Regions from separate parts of the Enterobacter sp. ECC-175 genome, predicted to be linked through region 1. Evidence: predicted binding sites of a transcription regulator. Region 1 holds the regulator's gene; the other holds the start of a gene.

Region 1 (5,284 bases):
AAGGGACGTGGGTGAAGGCGGAAGGGCAGCAGGGCTACTTCCTGCAGCGCATGACGCCAACCTACGCCTCCTCAAACGGTCGTCTCGACATCTGGTGGGATAACCGCTCAGACTTTAACGCCAACGGTGAAAAGGCGGTGTTCTTCGGGGCGATGTATGACCTCAAAAACTGGGATCTGTCGGGCTGGGCCGTCGGTGCGTCCTATGTTTACGCCTGGGATGCAAAACCGGCCGACTGGTTTATCAACGCCGCAGGCCAGCGTGAAGACTACGCGTCCAACAAAATCAAAGAGTCTGCGTACAGCCTTGATGCGATGTACACCGTACAGGACGGCCGTGCGAAGGGCACCATGTTCAAACTGCACTTCACTCAGTACGACAACCACTCCGATATCCCAAGCTGGGGCGGTGGTTACGGCAACATCTTCCAGGATGAGCGCGACGTGAAGTTCATGGTTATCGCCCCATTCACTATCTTCTGATAAACGCTCTGGCGGGCTAAGGCCCGCCGGAATGGAGACGGCTATGTTTAAGAAAATCGTACTTGTCGCGGTGATGACCGCCGGGCTTGCGGCCTGCGCAACCTCACCGGGGCCGAAAGAGGATTCGCGTCTAAAAGAGGCGTACAGCGCCTGTATCAATACCGCGCAAGGCTCGCCAGAAAAAATCGAGGCCTGTCAAAGCGTGCTGAACGTGCTGAAAAAAGAGAAGGCGCACGAGCAGTTTGCCACGCAGGAGAGCGTTCGCGTGATGGATTACCAGGCCTGCATCCAGGCGCGTAAAACCGGAAACGATCAGGAAGTGGCGAAGCGCTGCGATAAAATCTGGCAGGAAATTCGCAGCAACAATAACTAATGCGCTGTATTCACGCCCGGTGGCGCTGCGCTTACCGGCCTGCAAAGGTGTCACAGCCCCTCAGGCCCGGTAAGCGCAGCGCCACCGGGCTTTTTTAGGCAAAAAAAAAGCCAACCTCGCGGCTGGCTCAGAGTATGAATACGGATTATTTGGCGTCGTGTGCGCGGTCGTTCTCGCGGCAATCGCCTTCAGCGCAGTGACCATACAGGTACAGGCTGTGGTTGGTGAGGCGGATACCATGACGCGCAGCGATTTCACGCTGGCGTGATTCGATGGAATCATCGCTAAATTCAATAACCTTGCCGCAGTCGAGGCAGATCAGGTGATCGTGGTGGTGCTGCTGAGTCAGTTCGAAAACAGATTTACCGCCTTCGAAATTATGACGGGTAACAATGCCCGCGTCATCAAACTGGTTCAGCACACGATAGACGGTTGCCAGGCCAATTTCTTCACCCATATCGATAAGACGCTTGTAAAGGTCTTCCGCACTGACATGGTGATTGTCTGGCCCCTGAAGCACTTCAAGGATTTTTAACCGAGGAAGCGTTACTTTCAGGCCAGCCTTCTTTAATGCGGTATTGTTGTCAGTCATGCGGAATCTGTCCTGTTGCTAAACGATTCACTTCAAAAGAAGAAGTGACAGAGAATGCACTTGGGATAATGCGTCTCATTATAGAACTGCCACGCCTAAATGAAAACTGCAAGTCTCAAGCAAAATATGCTTATAAAAATGGGGTATCACCAACAAACTTGTTCGATGGAGCCCACGTTTTACCAGGGGGATATTGTACAGGTCTGAACGGAAAAGTTAAAAGTTTGTAGCAATTAATTTAATCGGTTTGACCTGGACAACGGGCGCAACCGGAGTCGCGCCGCAGGGATATCAGGCGTTGAGGATGTCGTCCAGGTTCAGCTCTTCACGAACCTGCTTCACCCATTTTTCAACGCGTTCGGCGGTCAGTTCTGGCTGACGGTCTTCGTCAATGGCCAGGCCAACAAAGTGGTCGTCATCAGCCAGGCCTTTGGAGGCTTCAAAGTGATAGCCCGCGGTTGGCCAGTGGCCAACAATAGCCGCGCCGCGCGGCTCAATGATGTCGCGGATAGTACCCAGCGCATCACAGAAATACTCCGCGTAGTCTTCCTGATCGCCGCAGCCGAACAGGGCGACCAGCTTGCCGTTAAAGTCCACTTCTTCAAGCGTAGGGAAGAAATCATCCCAGTCGCACTGCGCTTCACCATAGTACCAGGTCGGGATGCCCAGCAGCAGGATGTCATAGCCTTCGAGATCTTCTTTGCTGCTCTTGGCGATGTCGTGCACATCGGCAACGTCTTTACCGAGCTGTTTTTGAATGTTTTTTGCGATGTTTTCGGTATTGCCGGTGTCACTGCCGAAGAAAATGCCGATGATTGCCATGAGTAAAATAACCTCTTGAAACTTAATAGTATGGTGGCGCAAATTGTCCACGGATAAGGGCAATAATAGCAGAACACGCAACCCTGCGGAAACAGCTATCGCGCAGGACTGCACTCTGTGCTACATGAAAAGAGAGATTTGGGGGATTTTCAGACTTTTACTTTAGCGCGAAGCGTATCAAGCTGGGCGATCAGCATCGCTTCGATCAGCTCGCTGCGGCTAATGTTGCGTGCTTCAGCCAGCTCGTTAAGCGCATCAACCGCGTCAGCGTTAAGCTTCAGTTCGACACGCTTAAGCCCACGATTTTTATCGCGTTTAAGCTGGTTGCGTTTATTAATACGCAGCTGTTCGTCACGCGAGAGCGGATTCGTTTTCGGTCGTCCCGGTCGACGCTCATTCGCGAACAGATCTAGTGTCGTACGGTCCGTTTGTTCTTTGGCCATGATTCTGAGACTTCGGGGGAAACACGCCGCCCTGCTAAAGCCCGGGCGATAAGCGCGCCATCATACATCAGCGAAAACGACACGCCAACGACTGGAAGCCCGCAGCCTTCCAGTCGCTGACTTTTTAATCAATTCGCAGTATCAGTGAGATAGCGACGGATGGCGCGCAGGACGGCGTCCGGTTTTTCCGCGTGAACCCAGTGTCCAGCTCCGGCAATCACGTGGGCTCGCGCCTGAGGGAATTGCGCCAGCAGCGCGTCGCGGTACGCGTCGGTGACATAAGGCGAGTTACCGCCGCGGATAAAGAGGGCAGGGTGCGGCCAGGCGGGAACACTTTCCCAACCCACAATGTGAGAATACTGATCCCACAGAACGGGAACATTAAAGCGCCACTGGCCGTCAACAAACGATTTCAGCAGAAACTGCACCACGCCTTCCTCATCAAGATGCTCGCGCATCACGGTGGCGGCCTGTTGGCGAGTGGAAACACCCTCCTCGGTCACCGCATTGATGGCGGCAAAAATCTCGTCGTGGCGGCGAACGTCGTAATCCACGGGCGCGACGTCGATGACCACCAGACCGCTGATTCGCTCGGGCGCGAGCGCGGTCAGCGCCATCACCGCTTTACCGCCCATGGAATGCCCGATGAGCGTCGCTTTTTCCAGGCTATGTGCATCCAGCGTGTCCAGCAGATCCTGCGCCATCGCCGCGTAGGTCATCTCCTCCGCGCGACCGGAAAGGCCGTGATTGCGCATGTCGACCTGCAAAATATCATGATCGACCACCAGATCGCGCGCCAGCACGCCCAGGTTATCGAGGCTGCCAAAAAGCCCGTGAACCAGGACAATGGGGGGATTATTGTTCGGCGATTGCGCAGATAGCGCTCGGGTATTCAATTTCATGGCAAAGTTCTTTTTTTACGTATGTCAGGTTAGGGTATCATGTTCACCATTCTGCCGCCCGGCTGCAAGGTTCCAGTTTAATCCGACTTTTGCCGCCAACCTGGTTTGACGCTATCCGCTGTTGGGATTTGCTCCTATAATCCCAACGACTTGTATTCAGATAAGATATCGCACTGGATTAAGATGAAAACAATCGAAGTTGATGACGAACTCTATCAGTATATCGCCAGCCAAACGCGGCATATCGGGGAGAGCGCGTCAGACATTTTACGGCGCATGCTTAAAATTTCCGCCGCCGCACAGCCCGCAACGTCCGCGCCAAAAGAGGTTGCGCCTCAGCCTGGCGTAAATGCGTCAGCAAAACCTGCCGCGACGCCAGTAAAAGATAAAGTCCGCGCGGTGCGCGAGCTGCTGCTGTCTGACGAATATGCGGAACAGAAAAAAGCGGTTAACCGCTTTATGCTGGTGCTGTCTACACTCTACTCACTGGATAACAAAGCGTTTGCTGAAGCGACCGAATCGCTCCACGGCCGTACCCGCGTGTACTTCGCCGGCGACGAGCAGACGCTGCTGCAAAACGGCAATCAAACCAAACCTAAACATGTCCCGGGCACACCTTACTGGGTCATCACCAATACCAATACGGGCCGCAAGTGCAGCATGGTTGAACACATCATGCAGTCTATGCAGTTCCCTGCGGAATTGATTGAGAAGGTTTGCGGTACAATTTAACCCTTGCATCAGAAGGACCAGGCAATGGCAAATCACAGCCGTGCAGGCCAACCTGCACAACAAAGCGATTTGATTAACGTCGCTCAGCTGACCGCACAGTACTACGTGCTGAAACCGGTCGTGGGCAACGCAGAACACGCAGTGAAGTTTGGTACATCTGGCCACCGCGGCAGCGCGGCGCGCCACAGCTTTAACGAGCCGCACATTCTGGCCATTGCCCAGGCCATCGCGGAAGAGCGCGCTAAAAACGGCGTCACCGGTCCGTGCTACGTTGGGAAAGATACTCACGCCCTGTCTGAACCGGCGTTCATTTCCGTACTGGAAGTGCTGGCCGCGAACGGCGTAGACGTGATTGTCCAGGAGAATAACGGCTTCACGCCAACCCCGGCGGTATCAAACGCCATTCTCGTGCACAACAAAAAAGGTGGTCCGCTGGCTGACGGCATCGTCATCACGCCATCCCACAACCCGCCGGATGACGGGGGGATCAAATACAACCCGCCTAACGGCGGCCCTGCGGACACCAACGTCACCAAAGTGGTAGAAGACCGCGCGAACGCGCTGCTTGCAGCCGATCTGGACGGCGTCAAGCGCATTTCCCTGGACGCGGCCATGGCGTCCGGGCATGTGAAAGAGCAGGATCTGGTGCAGCCGTTCGTGGAAGGGCTGGCGGATATCGTCGACATGGCGGCGATCCAGAAAGCCGGCCTGAAGCTGGGCGTTGACCCGCTCGGCGGCTCCGGTATCGAATACTGGAAGCGCATCGCCGAGCATTACAAGCTGGATCTGACCATCGTTAACGATCACGTCGATCAGACCTTCCGCTTTATGCACCTGGATAAAGACGGCGCGATCCGCATGGACTGCTCCTCCGAGTGCGCGATGGCCGGTCTGCTGGCGCTGCGCGACAAATTCGACCTGGCGTTTGCCAACGATCC
Region 2 (5,284 bases), 2.0 Mb from region 1:
CTTCGCCGACTAAACCAATTTTCAGGTAACCCGCCTGGTGTAGCGTATCCATCACCTTCATCATGGTTTCGTAATCGACGGTTTTATCCGCGCGGAAGAAGACGGTGGTGTCTTTCTTGCCGCCGGTAAGCTGCTCCAGCGCAGGAATAACGGACGCATCGGTGACCGGGTCATTGCCCAGGAACATCGATTTATCCGCTTTTACCGACAGGTAGATCGGCTTTTCCGGGCGCGGCTGCGGCTGGCTGGAAGAGGCCGGCAGATTGACCTTCACGTCAACGGTCGCCAGCGGCGCCGCCACCATGAAGATAATCAGCAAAACCAGCATGACGTCGATAAACGGCGTCACGTTGATTTCATGCATTTCGCCGTTATCGTCCAGGTTTTCGTTAAGACGCATCGCCATAGTTCATCAACCTACGCGCAGTTTAGACGCCGCGTGCACCGGCTTAACGGAGCTGGCGTTGAGGTCCAGATCGCGGCTTTGCAGCAGCAGAACCTGCGCCGCAACGTCGCCCAACGTGGCTTTATAGCTGCCGATCATCCGCGCGAAGATGTTGTAGATAACCACGGCCGGAATAGCGGCCACCAGGCCAATTGCCGTTGCCAGCAGCGCTTCCGCGATGCCCGGCGCAACGACGGCCAGGTTAGTGGTTTGCGTTTGCGCAATGCCGATAAAGCTGTTCATGATGCCCCAGACCGTACCAAACAGACCGACAAACGGGGAGATGGCGCCGATGGTCGCCAGATAACCGTTGCCGCGGCCCATGTGACGGCCCACGGCGGCAACGCGGCGCTCCAGGCGGAAGCCGGTACGTTCCTTGATGCCTTCGTTATCTTCACTGCCTGCGGAGAGTTCCAGCTCGTTCTGCGCTTCGTTCACCAGAAGAGAGGTCAGGCTTTTCGCGTGGAAGGATGAGGTCATGTCCGATGCCTGATCCAGAGAGCGGGCTTCGGCCAGCTGCTGCTGTTCGCGCTTGAGGCGGCGCTTCTGCGAAATAATCTCAACGCTCTTGCTGAAGAAGATAGCCCAGGTGATCACGGACGCCAGAATCAGGCCGATCATCACAATCTTAACCACGATGTCAGCATGCTGATACATGCCCCAAACGGAGAGGTCCGTCTGCATCAAATTATTACCCACTCTGTATCTCCAGGACGCAAATCACAAATTCTGAGCTAATAATATCAAAATGTCGCCGAATTGATAGTAGTTCTCATTAGTATTTGCATACTGCCGTAATTTTCGCTCACTTTCCTTGCGCTTACGCAGTAAAAATTTCTTATGCGGTTTTTTCATAACATTTTCTGCTTATTCGATAAGCATCCAGGTGCAGATTTTTTTAGTCGTGGTAGTCTGGACGTCCAGACGTATAAAAAAGGGTTGGCGAACATGACTAAGAAGCAGCTTGATACCACGCTGGTGCAGGCCGGACGCAGCAAAAAATACACTCAGGGATCGGTCAATAGCGTGATTCAGCGCGCCTCCTCGCTGGTGTTTGATACCGTTGAAGACAAAAAAATCGCCACGCGCAATCGTGCAAAAGGCGGGCTGTTTTACGGCCGTCGCGGCACGCTGACCCACTTTTCGCTGCAGGAAGCCATGTGCGAGCTGGAGGGCGGCGCGGGCTGCGCGCTGTTCCCCTGCGGCGCGGCGGCGGTCGCCAATACGATTCTGGCATTTGTCGAACAGGGCGACCATATCCTGATGACCAATACCGCCTACGAGCCAAGCCAGGACTTTTGCACCAAAATTCTCAGCAGGCTTGGCGTCACCACCGGCTGGTTTGACCCGCTCATCGGTGAAGGCATTGCCGAGCTGATTCAGCCGAACACGCGCATCGTGTTCCTGGAATCCCCCGGCTCCATCACCATGGAAGTGCACGACGTGCCCGCTATCGTGAAGGCCGTGCGCAGCAAAGCGCCTGAAGCCATCATCATGATCGACAACACCTGGGCGGCAGGCGTGCTGTTCAAGGCGCTGGATTTCGACATTGATATCTCAATTCAGGCCGCCACCAAATACCTGATTGGCCACTCTGACGGCATGATTGGTACTGCGGTTTCCAACGCGCGCTGCTGGGATCAGCTGCGTGAAAATGCCTACCTAATGGGGCAGATGGTCGACGCCGATACCGCCTACATGACCAGCCGCGGCATCCGCACGCTGGGCGTGCGCCTGCGTCAGCACCATGAAAGCAGCCTGAAGGTGGCGCAATGGCTGTCGCAGCATCCGCAGGTTGAGCGCGTTAACCACCCGGCGCTCCCCGGCAGCAAAGGCCATGCGTTCTGGCAGCGCGACTTTACCGGCAGCAGCGGGCTGTTCTCCTTCGTGCTGAAAAAGCGGCTCAGCAATGACGAGCTGGCAAGCTATCTGGATAACTTTGCCCTTTTCAGCATGGCCTATTCCTGGGGCGGGTTTGAGTCGCTGATTTTACCTAACCAGCCGGAGCAGATCGCCGCCCTTCGTCCGGATGGCGAAGTGGACTTCGACGGCACGCTGATTCGTTTACACATCGGTTTAGAAAATGTTGACGATCTTATTGCCGATTTAGCAGCAGGGTTTGAGCGTATCGTGTAGAGTGCAGCCTGAAATGTATTCTCTGGACGCTTTTGTGGACACTATTATCCAAATCCCCTGCGCGAGTTGCGCATGGGATCAATCCCAGAAGCGTCAACAGGGTGTACAATAGCGTCATATCCGCTGTTCCACAGGAAAGTCCATGGCTGTTATTCAAGATATTATCGCTGCGCTTTGGCAACACGATTTTGCCGCGCTGGCGGACCCGCACGTGGTGGGTATCGTCTACTTCGTGATGTTCGCGACCCTTTTTCTGGAAAATGGACTCCTGCCAGCCTCATTTCTGCCCGGCGACAGCCTGCTGCTGCTGGCGGGTGCGCTGATCGGTAAAGGCGTCATGGACTTTACGTCAACCATGGTGATCCTCACCTCCGCCGCCAGCCTGGGCTGCTGGCTGAGCTATTTGCAGGGCCGCTGGCTTGGCAACACGCGCGTGGTGAAGGGCTGGCTGGCGCAGCTGCCGCATAAATATCATCAGCGCGCGACCTGCATGTTTGACCAGCACGGCCTGCTGGCGCTGCTGGCCGGACGTTTCCTGGCCTTTGTACGCACCCTGCTGCCGACCATGGCGGGCATTTCGGGCCTGTCTAACCGCCGCTTTCAGTTCTTCAACTGGCTGAGCGCCCTGCTGTGGGTTGGCGTGGTCACCACGCTCGGCTACGCGCTGAACATGATCCCGTTCGTGAAGCGTCATGAAGACCAGGTGATGACCTTCCTGATGGTGCTGCCGATTGTCCTGCTGGTGGCGGGCCTGGTGGGGACTATCGCGATGGTGATTAAGAAAAAGTACTGCAGCGCGTGATCCCCTCACCCTGACCCTCTCCCCGCTGGGGAGAGGGGAAAAAACCTACGCTCCCTGCATCGTTCTGATACGTGACGCATCTTCCCCCGGCGTCACGCCGAAGTAGCGCTTAAACTCCCGACTGAACTGCGACGCGCTTTCATAGCCGACGCGCATCGCCGCCGCGCTGGCCTTCATGCCGTCGTGGATCATCAGCATCCGCGCCTTGTGCAGGCGATAGGTTTTCAGGTATTGCAGCGGCGAGGTGCTGGTGACCGACTTGAAGTTATGGTGGAACGCCGAAACGCTCATGTTCGCTTCCGCGGCCAGCTGGTCAACGCTGAGGTTCTCCGTGTACTGGCTCTCGATACGCTTCAACACGCGGCTAATCAGGCTGAAGTGGGTCTGACGGCTCACCAGCGCCAGCAGCGCCCCGCCGCCCGGCCCCAGCAGCACGTGGTAGAGGATCTCGCGGATAATCTGCTTGCCCAGGATACGGGCGTCCAGCGGCCTTTCCATGACGTCCAGCAGGCGCTCGATGGCGCACAGGATCTCATCCGAAAGCGTCGCGGAGTTGATCCCGCTCGCCGCCATCGACGGCTGAAAAAGCTCGTCCTCGCCGATCTCCATCAGCAGCTCCTGCAGCTGGAGAATATCGACGTTAACGCGAATGCCCGCCAGCGGCACCGCCTCTGTCGCAAACGTTTCACATTCAAAGGGTAAAGGGACCGTCAGCAGCAGGTATTCATTGGTGTCGTAGCGGAACACGCGCTCGTTGATATAGCCAATTTTATGGCCCGAGAAGAGAAAAACGATGCCCGGCTGGTACATCACCGGCGTGCGCGTACCCGGCTGCGTGCCGTAAAGCAGACGAATATCCGGCAGCACGCCTTCAGCGCTATTTCCATTATCTATCAATCGCTTAATTTGAGAGGTGAGCTGCAAACAGATGTCATCGCGGTTCATTACGGGCTACTCCGGATACGGTTTTCGACCCATGCAGTGTGCGCAATTTACCGCACTTTCTCCAGCCCTCTGTAGAAATGGGCAAGACATCGGCAGGAATGTGCATTGAGGGGATAGCGCCCTGCGCCCACAATGTGCAGCATCAGGTTGCCCTCTGCGGCACCGCGGTTTTTCACCCACTAAAGGGAACGAGCAATGAACAACTTCAATCTTCACACCCCCACCCGCATTCTGTTTGGTAAAGGCGCTATCGCCGATCTGCGTGACCAAATCCCGGCAGACGCCCGCGTGCTGATCACCTACGGCGGCGGCAGCGTGAAAAAGACCGGCGTGCTGGATCAGGTTTACAGCGCGCTGGACGGTCTGGACGTGCGCGAGTTCGGCGGCATCGAGCCTAACCCGTCTTATGAAACGCTGATGAACGCGGTCAAGATTGCCAAAGAAGAGAACATCACCTTCCTGCTGGCCGTTGGCGGCGGTTCCGTGCTGGACGGCACCAAGTTCATCGCCGCCGCGGCGCATTACGCGGACGGTATCGACCCGTGGCACATTCTGGAAACCCGCGGAAGCGACATTAACAGCGCGATCCCGATGGGCTCCGTGCTGACGCTGCCTGCGACTGGTTCCGAGTCCAACAAAGGCGCGGTGATCTCGCGTAAAACCACCGGCGACAAGCAGGCGTTTATGAACGAGCACGTTCAGCCCGTTTTCGCGGTGCTTGACCCGGTTTACACCTACACCCTCCCCGCCCGCCAGGTCGCGAACGGCGTGGTCGACGCGTTTGTTCACACCGTTGAGCAGTACGTGACGTATCCGGTGGACGCGAAAATTCAGGATCGCTTCGCGGAAGGTATTCTGCTGACGCTGGTCGAAGACGGTCCGAAAGCGCTGAAAGAGCCGGAAAACTACGACGTGCGCGCCAACGTGATGTGGGCGGCCACCCAGGCGCTGAACGG

Evidence for each region. The regulator Fur, encoded in region 1, represses iron uptake genes when iron is present. The targets are predictions, from matches to a motif close to ATAATAATGAGAACNACTATCAA.
Region 2: a site for Fur is predicted at 1,205-1,227, ahead of exbB (tol-pal system-associated acyl-CoA thioesterase). Genes of this name have one in related genera too.

Annotation. Positions count from the first base shown of each region.
Region 1 is NZ_CP143776.1:1,890,167-1,895,450, forward strand. Features, by position in the region: gene chiP (chitoporin) at 1-482, shown strand, start outside; gene chiQ (ChiQ/YbfN family lipoprotein) at 526-855, shown strand; gene fur (ferric iron uptake transcriptional regulator) at 1,001-1,447, opposite strand; gene fldA (flavodoxin FldA) at 1,739-2,269, opposite strand; gene ybfE (LexA regulated protein) at 2,419-2,712, opposite strand; gene ybfF (esterase) at 2,841-3,614, opposite strand; gene seqA (replication initiation negative regulator SeqA) at 3,798-4,346, shown strand; gene pgm (phosphoglucomutase (alpha-D-glucose-1,6-bisphosphate-dependent)) at 4,371-5,284, shown strand, end outside.
Region 2 is NZ_CP143776.1:4,464,725-4,470,008, forward strand. Features, by position in the region: gene exbD (TonB system transport protein ExbD) at 1-406, opposite strand, end outside; gene exbB (tol-pal system-associated acyl-CoA thioesterase) at 413-1,144, opposite strand; gene metC (cystathionine beta-lyase) at 1,394-2,581, shown strand; gene yghB (DedA family general envelope maintenance protein YghB) at 2,724-3,383, shown strand; gene V1599_RS21135 (AraC family transcriptional regulator) at 3,429-4,328, opposite strand; gene yqhD (alcohol dehydrogenase) at 4,524-5,284, shown strand, end outside.